DNA from 3 places in the Xanthomonas sp. NCPPB 3959 genome. Region 2 is predicted to be linked to each of the others. Evidence: predicted binding sites of a transcription regulator. Region 2 holds the regulator's gene; each other region holds the start of a gene.
The links. The regulator HrcA, encoded in region 2, represses chaperone genes, less so after heat shock. The targets are predictions, from matches to a motif close to TTNGCACTCNNNNNNNNNGAGTGCNAA.

Region 1 (3,274 bases), on a different contig from region 2:
TGCTGGGCGTCGGCGCGGTACTGGTGGTCGGCAACACCGTGCGGCTGGACATCCAGTCGCGGCGCGAAGAAATCGGCGTGCTGCAGTTGCTGGGCGCCAGCGATGGCTTCATCCGGCGCCCGTTTCTGTATCTGGGTGCGTGGTATGGGCTGGGTGCCGGCGCGGTGGCGCTCGCGCTGATCGCCGCCTCCGGGCTGGCCTTGCAGGCACCGTTGGCGACATTGGCCGACAGCTATGGCAGTTCTTTTACCCTGCACGGGCTCGATCTGCTGCATTCTGCGATGGTGCTGGTCGGCACCCTGGTCCTGGGTTGGCTGGGCGCCTGGCTGGTGACCGGCCATTTCCTTCGCCAGACCCGTCCCACCGAGACCTGAGGCCTGCCATGCATCCACCAGATCTCAAACATCTGATCAGCGACGCGCCGCGCGTGATGGTGGTCGATGGCTCGAAACTGGTGCGCAAGCTGATTGCCGATGTGCTGACCCGCGACCTGCCGAATGTGCAGGTGATCGGCTGCTCCAGCATTGCCGAGGCGCGTCAGGCGCTGGAAGCCGGCACGGTGGATCTGGTCACCACCTCGCTGTCGCTGCCCGACGGCGATGGCCTGACCCTGGCGCGCAGCGTGCGCGAAGCGGCCGGCCAGGCCTACGTGCCGGTGATCGTGGTCTCCGGCGATGCGCAGCAGCATCTGGTGGAGCGCCGCTTCACCGAATACGTCACCGATTATTTCGACAAGGCACTGGGCCACGAAGCCCTGGCGACCTTCATCCGCGGCTACGTGCAGCCCGAGCCGATCGTCGGCGCGACCGTGTTGTACATCGAAGACAGCCGCGTGGTGGCGGAGGCGACCAAGCGCATGCTCGAGCGCCAGAGCCTGAAGGTCATCCATGTGCTCACCGCCGAAGACGCCTTCGCGCTGCTCACCGCCGAATCGCTGGGCCGCACCGAGCGCCGCATCGACGTGGTGCTGACCGATGTGACCCTGAAAGGCGAGCTCAACGGCCGCGACGTGGTCGAGCGCATTCGCATCGACTTCGCCTACGGCAAACGTCGCCTGCCGGTGCTGGTGATGACCGGCGACACCAACCCGCGCAACCAGTCCGAGCTGCTGCGCGCCGGCGCCAACGATCTGGTGCAAAAACCCATCGAAGAGCGTCTGCTGGTGACCAAGGTGTTGTTCCAGCTGCGCCTGGCACGGCTTGAGGATCAGGCTGTCACGCTATGACTGAAATGTTAGATGTGGCCGAAGTAGAAGCACGTATCCAGCTGGAACCGTCGTGGAAGGCGCGCGTGGGCGAGTGGTTGCTGCGCCCGGAAATGCAGGAACTGTCCGCCTTCCTACGTCAGCGCAAGGCGGCTGGCGCGCGGGTATTTCCGCCGGGCCCGCAGATCTTTGCCGCTTTCGATGCCACGCCATTCGAGCAGGTCAAGGTGGTGATCCTGGGCCAGGATCCGTATCACGGCGAAGGCCAGGCGCACGGGCTGTGTTTTTCGGTGCTGCCCGGCGTGCCGGTGCCGCCGTCGCTGCTCAACATCTACAAAGAGATTCAGGACGACCTGGGCATCGCGCGGCCGGACCACGGCTATCTGATGCCGTGGGCGCGCCAGGGCGTGCTGCTGCTCAATGCGGTGCTGACGGTGGAGCAGGGCCGCGCCGGCGCGCACCAGAACAAAGGCTGGGAAGGCTTTACCGATCACGTTGTGGAAACGCTCAACCGCGAGCGCGAAGGCCTGGTGTTCCTGCTGTGGGGCAGTTATGCACAGTCCAAGGGCAAGGTCATCGACCAGGCACGCCATCGCGTGTTCAAGGCCCCGCATCCCTCGCCGTTGTCGGCGCACCGCGGCTTTTTGGGCTGCCAGCACTTCTCCAAGACCAACGACCATCTGCAACGGCGCGGGCTCGGCCCGATCGACTGGTCGCTACCACCGCGTAACGCGCTCGACACCACGCCCGCCCGCGGCTGAACGAGTCGAGCGGCACCGCATTTCGCATTGGTTTTGTCACGGTCTTCGCAGCGTGGCGGTGATAACTTACCTATCGATTCGTGAAGTTGGCCGCTGGAACGCCGGTATGGTCAAAAGCCCGAACGTCCTATAAATGGAACGCTGGGAACTCTTACTGTACCCGGCAGTCCAATAGTTCGACTGCTAAGATGGTGCCTATGAACCAGACTACCTCGACTGCCCTTGTGGCAAACAATCTCCCGATTCCCAGTGCGCTCGGTTCGCTGGACGCCTACATCGGTGCCGTGCACCAGATCCCGGTGCTGTCGGTCGATGAGGAACAGAATCTCGCCCGTCGTTTCCGCGACGAGCTGGATCTGGACGCCGCGCGCGAACTGGTCCATTCCCACCTGCGCTTCGTGGTCCACGTGGCCCGCGGCTACAACGGCTACGGCCTGCCGCTGGGCGACCTGATCCAGGAAGGCAACATCGGCCTGATGAAGGCGGTCAAGCGCTTCGACCCGGAAATGGGTGTGCGCCTGGTCAGCTTCGCGGTGCACTGGATCCGTGCCGAAATGCACGAGTTCATTTTGAAGAACTGGCGCATCGTCAAGGTCGCCACGACCAAGGCGCAGCGCAAGCTGTTCTTCAACCTGCGCAAGTCCAAGACCCGTCTGGGCTGGCTCAATGCCTCCGAAGTGACTGCGGTCGCCAAGGACCTGAACGTCTCCGAGCGCGAAGTGATGGAGATGGAGTCGCGTCTGTCCGGTCGCGATATCGGCTTCGATGCCTCGTCCGATGAGGACGACGATCATGGCCCGCCGTCGCCGGTGAGCTACCTGGTCGCCAACGAGGAAGACCCGTCGCAGGCCTACGAGCGTCACGACAGCGAAGACAACCAGCTGCAGCTGTTGCGCGAAGGGCTGTCCGGTCTGGATACGCGTTCGCGCGACATCGTCAAGCGCCGCTGGCTGGATTCCGATTCCAAGGTGACCTTGCAGGAGCTGGCCGACGAGTACGGTGTGTCGGCCGAGCGGATTCGCCAGATCGAGGCGAACGCGCTGAAAAAGATGAAGGCACTGTTCGTCGCCTGATCGGTTCGATCACGCGCGTCAGGTTGCAAAAAACGGCCCGGTTTTCCGGGCCGTTTGCGTTGCAGGTGTGCAGTTTTCATGTCCTACAAGAAGCTGACGAACCGTCCGGGTGATGCGCCCGGCATTGTCGCTTCGGCCGACGACAGCTATTCCGGCAGACGCGCCACCGGTAGATGCCAGCCATAACGGATGGCCATGAAGCGCAGGCCGAAACACACGCCTGCACCGGTCGCCAA
Region 2 (3,274 bases):
CTTGACGTCCAGACCGGCGATGCGGCCGGCGTCCTTGGTGGCCTGACGCTGGCTGTCGTTGAAGTACGCCGGCACCGTGATCACGGCCTCGGTGACCTTCTCGCCCAGGAAATCCTCGGCGGTCTTCTTCATCTTTTCCAGCACGCGCGCAGAGATTTCCTGCGGCGCCATACGCTTGCCATCGCTGGTCTGCACCCAGGCATCGCCATTGTCGTGGGCGAGGATGCCGTACGGCACGTGCGAGATGTCCTTCTGCACTTCGGCGTCGGTGAACTTGCGGCCGATCAGGCGCTTCACCGCGTAGAAGGTGTTCTTCGGGTTGGTGACCGCCTGGCGCTTGGCCGAGGCACCGACCAGCACTTCGCCGTCCTTGGTGTAGGCGACGATCGAAGGCGTGGTGCGATCGCCCTCGGAATTTTCGATGACGCGGGCCTTGCCGCCGTCCATGATCGACACGCACGAGTTCGTGGTGCCGAGGTCAATACCAATGATCTTGCCCATGGATACGCTCCTGATGATTCTGTAGCTGTTTCCGGCGACGCCGGGTCTGGCTGAGATGTGGGGGTGGTGCGCAGGTGTTCAAGCCACCTGTACGAATCTGCGTTCCGCGTCCGCGCCGGCCAGTTCAGCCGGCAGCAGCCTTCAGTCGTGCTTGGCCACGACCACCAGGGCCGGGCGCAGCAGGCGATCGTTGAGCAGATAGCCTTTCTGGAACACCTGCACCACGTGGCCCGGTGCGATGCCCTCGGCCTCGCCCTGGCTGATCGCCTGGTGCTGGTCCGGGTTGAACGGCTGGCCGACCGGATCTAGCAGGGTCAAACCATTGTCCGCAGCGACCTTGAGCAACTGCTTGTAGGTCATGTCCAGACCGTCGCGCAGCGGGCTGGGCTGGCTGCCGGCGGCGGTCAGGCCCGCATCCAGGCTGTCGAACACCGGCAGCAGCTCGCCCAGCAGCTTCTCGTTGGCGAACTTGCGTGCATTGTCGACATCGCGGGCGATGCGCTTGCGCTGGTTTTCCAGATCGGCGCGCTCGCGCAGGGCGTCGGCCTTGACCAGCGCGATCTCGCTGCGCAGCGATTCGATCTCGGCCTTGAGCGGATCGGTCTCGGGTGGGTTCTGGGACAGGTCTTCGGAGTCGAATTCGGAGTGGTCTTGGTTCATGTGCACAGTTCCCGGGCCGGCGGAACGCCCGCCCCAACGTCACCCCGTATGTGGGCGCCTGCGCGCGTTTCAAGCAAAACGATTGCCCCGATCGACTCCGGTTATCGCGATGCGGGCGGTTCCATGGCCGCGCCCAGCACCTGGGCGGCGGTCTGCACCAGCGGAATCAGGCGGTCGTAGGCCATGCGTTTGGGCCCGATCACCCCCAGCACGCCCAGCACCTGGCCATTGGCGGCATACGGTGCGGTGACCAGCGAGACGTCTTCCAGCGACACCATGCCGGTCTCCTCGCCGATGAAGATGCGCACGCCAGGGGCCTGGATGGTGCGCTCGAGCAGCTGCAGTATCTCGCGCTTGCTGGCGAAGGCTTCGAACAGCTCGCGCAGGCGATCCAGGTCGGACAGGTCCTGCACACCCATCAGCCGGGTCTGCCCGGCCATCACCATGTCGTCCGCCTCGGCCGGCACCAGCGCCTCGTTGGCCAGATCCACGCTGTGCGCCAGCAGCTGCTCCATCTCGTTCTTGGCCACGCGCAGCTCGCGCAGCAGCGAGGCGCGGATATCCGATAGCGCGCGCCCGGCAAACTGCGCATTGAGGTAATTGGCCACCCGCTCCAGCTCGGCGGGCTCGTAGGCGCGGCGCGGCTCGATCACCCGGTTCTGCACCTCGTTGTCGGCAAACACCAGAATCGCCAGTACCCGCCGCGCATCCAGCGGCACGAAGTCGATATGCCGGAAGGCGAACTGCTCGCGCCGCGGCGCGCTGACCACGCCGACGAAGTGGCTCATCGCCGACAGCATCTGCGAGGCGCTGCCCAGCAACGATTGAGTCCCGTTGCCGCTGGCAAGCTCGGCGCGCAGGCGGCGCACTTCTTCCTCGCCCGGCGGCTGCATCTGCACCAGGCTATCGACGAACACGCGGTAGCCGTGTGCGGTAGGAATACGCCCGGCCGAGGTATGCGGAGAGCTGAGCAGCCCCACATCTTCCAGGTCGGCCAGAATATTGCGGATGGTAGCCGGGCTGACATCCAGCCCCGCATGCTGGGCCAGCGTCTTGGAGCCCACCGGCTCGCCGTCGCGGATGTAGCGGGCAATCAGCGTCCGTAGCAACTGGCGTGCGCGGGGGTCGAGCGTTGGGGACTGTGACGCGCGCATGGGATCATCCGGTGAGACTGGGCATAGATAATCTCTGGCCCCGTGATTGGCAAGGGTCTCATTCCCTCGCCGCCCCTCCCACCCTAAGCTTGCCCAAAGCGTTCACACTCGATCCCATGCTAAGACACCTCTCCATCAAGGATTTCGCCGTCGTCCGCGCCACCGAACTGGAATTCGGGCCGGGCATGACCGTGGTCTCCGGCGAAACCGGCGCCGGCAAGTCGCTGATGGTGGATGCGCTGGGCTTTCTGTCCGGCCTGCGCGCCGACAGCGGCGTGGTGCGCCACGGCGCCGACCGCGCCGAGCTCTCGGCCGAATTCCAGCTGCCCAGCGAACACCCCGGCCTGACCTGGCTGGCCGACAACGAGCTGGACGACGACGCGCAATGCCAGCTGCGCCGCATCATCCGCGCCGATGGCGGCTCGCGCGCCTGGATCAACGGCCGCCCGGTCACCTCTTCGCAACTGTCCGAGCTGGCGTCACGGCTGGTGGAAATCCACGGCCAGCACGAGCACCAGGCCTTGATGGCCCGCCACAGCCAGCTCACCCTGCTCGATGCCTATGCGCGCAACAGCGCGCAGCGCGAACAGGTGCGCCAGGCAAGCCGGCAGTGGCAGGCGTTGCTGGACGAGCGCGATGCGCTCTCGGCGCAGGGCGACGTCTCCGACCGCATCGGCTTTCTCGAACACCAGTTGGGCGAACTCGAACGCGAAGACCTGGACCCGGCCGCAATTGCCGCGCTGGACGTCAATCATCGTCGTCAGGCGCACGCCACCGCGCTGATCGGCGCCTGTGAAAGCGTCGTCCAGCAGCTCAACGGCGACGATGGCGCATCGGCGCTGGGCCTGCTGCAAGGCAGCCGCCACGACCTGGCCCGCGTCGCCGAACACGAGCCGCGCCTTGGGGAGGTGGACGCACTGCTGGACAGTGCCGCAATCCAGATCGACGAAGCGCTGGCC
Region 3 (3,274 bases), on a different contig from region 2:
GGTCGGCGTTGAAGCCGGTGTCGGTCAGATACAGCATGTGGGTGTCGGTGTAGGGCGCATACGGCAGGCCCTTGTCGCCGCTGGCGCTGCCGAAGCCCAGCGAGTTGGGCCAGGTGTGCTCGCGGTTGTAGGTCAGCCCGCTACCGGTGCCGGCGCGGTCACTGCCCTTGGCGTAGCTGCGGTTGCGGTAGGCGTCCAGGATCCGGCCGCTGTTGTTGGGGTCCTCGTCGGCCATTTCCAGGATGGTCCAGGTGCTGGTGCCCGAGCCGCTATATGGGTAGACCGTGTGGCCCTTGATTACGGTGTGCAGCGAGCAGCGCAGCTGGCTGGCATTGGCGGTGTTCACCCGCGAGTAGTAGCCGGTGCCGCCGCCGCTGGCCGTGGCCACGGTGAAGGCGATGGACTGGTTGGCGGCCGGGCTCAGCCCGCTGGCGTCGCGGATGGCGCTGGCGGTGATCGCCAGGGTGCAGCGCTCGCCGCCCACCAGGGCAGTGTTGGTGGACAGGCTGAAGCGGGTACCGCTGGTCGGGTAGCTCAGCGCCACCGTGCCGGAGCTGGCGCAGCTCAGCGCGAAGGCGCCGCTGCTCAGCGTCACCGCCTCGCTGAAGCCCACGCTCAGATCGCCGGCCGCCGGGAAGTTGGTGGCGCCCTGGGTCGGGGTGGTGCTGGTGATCGAAGGCGCAGCGCCGGTTTCGCCGCCACCGCCGCTGCCGTTGAAGGTCTGGCCGCGATTGCACGCGCCAAACGTCTGCGCCGACGAGCCGGCCCAGCTGAAATTCGCCGCGCTGCTGCCGGTGCCGGTGAGTTGCAGCGAACTGCCGACCGCGCTGCTGTTGCTCTCGCTGACCGGCAGGTTCTGGCTGGTGACGCCGGCTGCCGGACCACCGCTGCCGGTGATGGCGCCTTCGTAGCTGAGAAACTGCGCCAGCTGACCGCTCGGGTCCACCAGCGCCACACCGTCGTTGGGCCCGTTCTGCACGCCGTTGCTGGCATAGCTGACCGTGGCCACGCGCACCTGGCTGCCGCAGCTGACCAAGCTGCCGGCCGGCACCGCCGTGTTGGCGTAGACCGTGGCCGCGCTCGGCGCGCTGCCGTTGTACAGATAGATGCGGTAGCCGCTCAGCGATTCGCCGGCGGTGGCCACCACTTCCACGGCTTCGCCGCTGTCGCCGGAGGCGCCCGCGTCGTCGTAATGCAGTTCGTTGATGAACACCGCGGCGTGGGCGGTGGGGACGGCCAGTGCGAACGCACAGGCCAGGGGAAGCACGCAGCTCAGGGACACAGCACGGGACGGCAACCTCATCGACAGCTCCTTGTGATCGGGGAATGCGTTGCCGACTGTAAAACGTGTGCATGACAATCGGTGGAACCTGGTTCCAATTCTAGAGCGACCGACAAAACTACTGCGCGTCTGCCAGGCGGGCGCGGCCGGTGCTCGGAATCCTCATGTACCACTCGTACACTGCGGTTCCTCCGCGCCGTCCGCGCCCACCTGACAACCGCTCGCTACGTTTTGTCGGCCGCTCTTGGTCCCTCGCGGGGATGCGCTTGTCGAAATTTTTTTGCCCCCAGCCCTTGAAAGCCGCCGGCGCAGCACAATCTTTGGCCCGCACCCGCTCTGTCGGGTTTTTTCCGCGCGCTGTGCTGGCAGTCGTCACATACGAGTGCTAACATCGCCGATAATTTCCAGACCAATCAATCACTTAAGAGGGTCTTTCTCTATGAGCATCAAGCCGCTTCACGACCGCGTTGTAGTCAAGCCGATCGAAGCCGACGAAGTTTCCGCCGGCGGGATCGTGATTCCGGATTCGGCCAAGGAAAAGTCCACCAAGGGTGAAGTCGTCGCCATTGGCGCCGGCAAGCCCCTGGACAACGGCAGCCTGCGCGCGCCGGTGGTCAAGGTCGGCGACAAGGTCATCTACGGCCAGTACGCCGGCAGCAGCTACAAGGCCGAGGGCATCGAGTACAAGGTGCTGCGCGAAGACGACATCCTGGCGGTCATCGGCTGATCAGGCGCTATGCGCCGGGAATCGGGAGTTGGGAATCGGGAATGGGCAAAGCGGCTAACGCCCTTCGCCATCCCACCCCGCCCCGATTCACGCTGTTGATCTACCGATTCCCCATTCCCTATTCCCCATTTCCGGAGTTACATACAAATGGCTGCTAAAGACATTCGTTTCGGTGAAGACGCACGTACCCGTATGGTCCGTGGCGTCAACGTTCTCGCCAATGCCGTCAAGGCAACCCTGGGCCCGAAGGGCCGCAACGTCGTGCTCGAAAAGAGCTTCGGCGCGCCGACCATTACCAAGGACGGCGTCTCCGTCGCCAAGGAAATCGAACTGGCTGACAAGTTCGAGAACATGGGCGCGCAGATGGTGAAGGAAGTCGCGTCGCGCACCAACGACAACGCCGGCGACGGCACCACCACCGCCACCGTGCTGGCCCAGGCCCTGATCCGCGAAGGCGCCAAGGCTGTGGCCGCCGGCATGAACCCGATGGACCTCAAGCGCGGTATCGACCAGGCCGTCAAGGCCGCCGTCATCGAGCTGAAGAACATCTCCAAGCCCACCACCGACGACAAGGCGATTGCCCAGGTCGGCACCATCTCGGCCAACTCGGACGAATCGATCGGCAACATCATTGCCGAAGCGATGCAGAAGGTCGGCAAGGAAGGCGTGATCACCGTTGAAGAAGGCTCGGGCCTGGAAAACGAGCTGGACGTGGTCGAGGGCATGCAGTTCGATCGCGGCTACCTCTCCCCGTACTTCATCAACAACCAGCAGAGCCAGTCGGCCGATCTGGACGACCCGTTCATCCTGCTGCACGACAAGAAGATCTCCAACGTGCGCGACCTGCTGCCCGTGCTGGAAGGCGTGGCCAAGGCCGGCAAGCCGCTGCTGATCGTCGCTGAAGAAGTCGAAGGCGAAGCGCTGGCGACCCTGGTGGTCAACACCATCCGTGGCATCGTCAAGGTCGTGGCCGTCAAGGCACCGGGCTTCGGCGACCGTCGCAAGGCGATGCTGGAAGACATGGCCGTGCTGACCGGCGGCACCGTGATTTCCGAGGAAGTGGGTCTGGCGCTGGAGAAGGCCACGATCAAGGACCTGGGCCGCGCGAAGAAGGTGCAGGTCTCCAAGGAGAACACCACCATCATCGACGGCGCCGGCGACTCGGCCACGATCGAAGCCCGCGTTGGCCAGATCAAGACCCAGATCGAAGACACCTCGTCCGATTACGACCGCGAGAAGCTGCAGGAACGCGTGGCCAAGCTGGC

Region 1: the regulator HrcA is predicted to act here: its motif matches at 2,126-2,152, upstream of rpoH (RNA polymerase sigma factor RpoH).
Region 3: the regulator HrcA is predicted to act here: its motif matches at 1,645-1,671, upstream of AC1KVG_RS07530 (co-chaperone GroES).

Annotation. Positions count from the first base shown of each region.
Region 1 covers NZ_JBWWVR010000014.1:76,500-79,773, forward strand. The annotation lists gene ftsX (permease-like cell division protein FtsX) at 1-374, shown strand, start outside; gene AC1KVG_RS16525 (response regulator) at 383-1,225, shown strand; gene ung (uracil-DNA glycosylase) at 1,240-1,965, shown strand; gene rpoH (RNA polymerase sigma factor RpoH) at 2,163-3,038, shown strand; gene AC1KVG_RS16540 (trimeric intracellular cation channel family protein) at 3,185-3,274, opposite strand, start outside.
Region 2 covers NZ_JBWWVR010000008.1:95,423-98,696, reverse strand. The annotation lists gene dnaK (molecular chaperone DnaK) at 1-501, opposite strand, end outside; gene grpE (nucleotide exchange factor GrpE) at 643-1,161, opposite strand; gene hrcA (heat-inducible transcriptional repressor HrcA) at 1,263-2,315, opposite strand; gene recN (DNA repair protein RecN) at 2,432-3,274, shown strand, end outside.
Region 3 covers NZ_JBWWVR010000005.1:32,393-35,666, reverse strand. The annotation lists gene AC1KVG_RS07540 (endonuclease) at 1-1,303, opposite strand, end outside; RNA gene AC1KVG_RS07535 (sX9 sRNA) at 1,447-1,522, shown strand; gene AC1KVG_RS07530 (co-chaperone GroES) at 1,722-2,009, shown strand; gene groL (chaperonin GroEL) at 2,157-3,274, shown strand, end outside.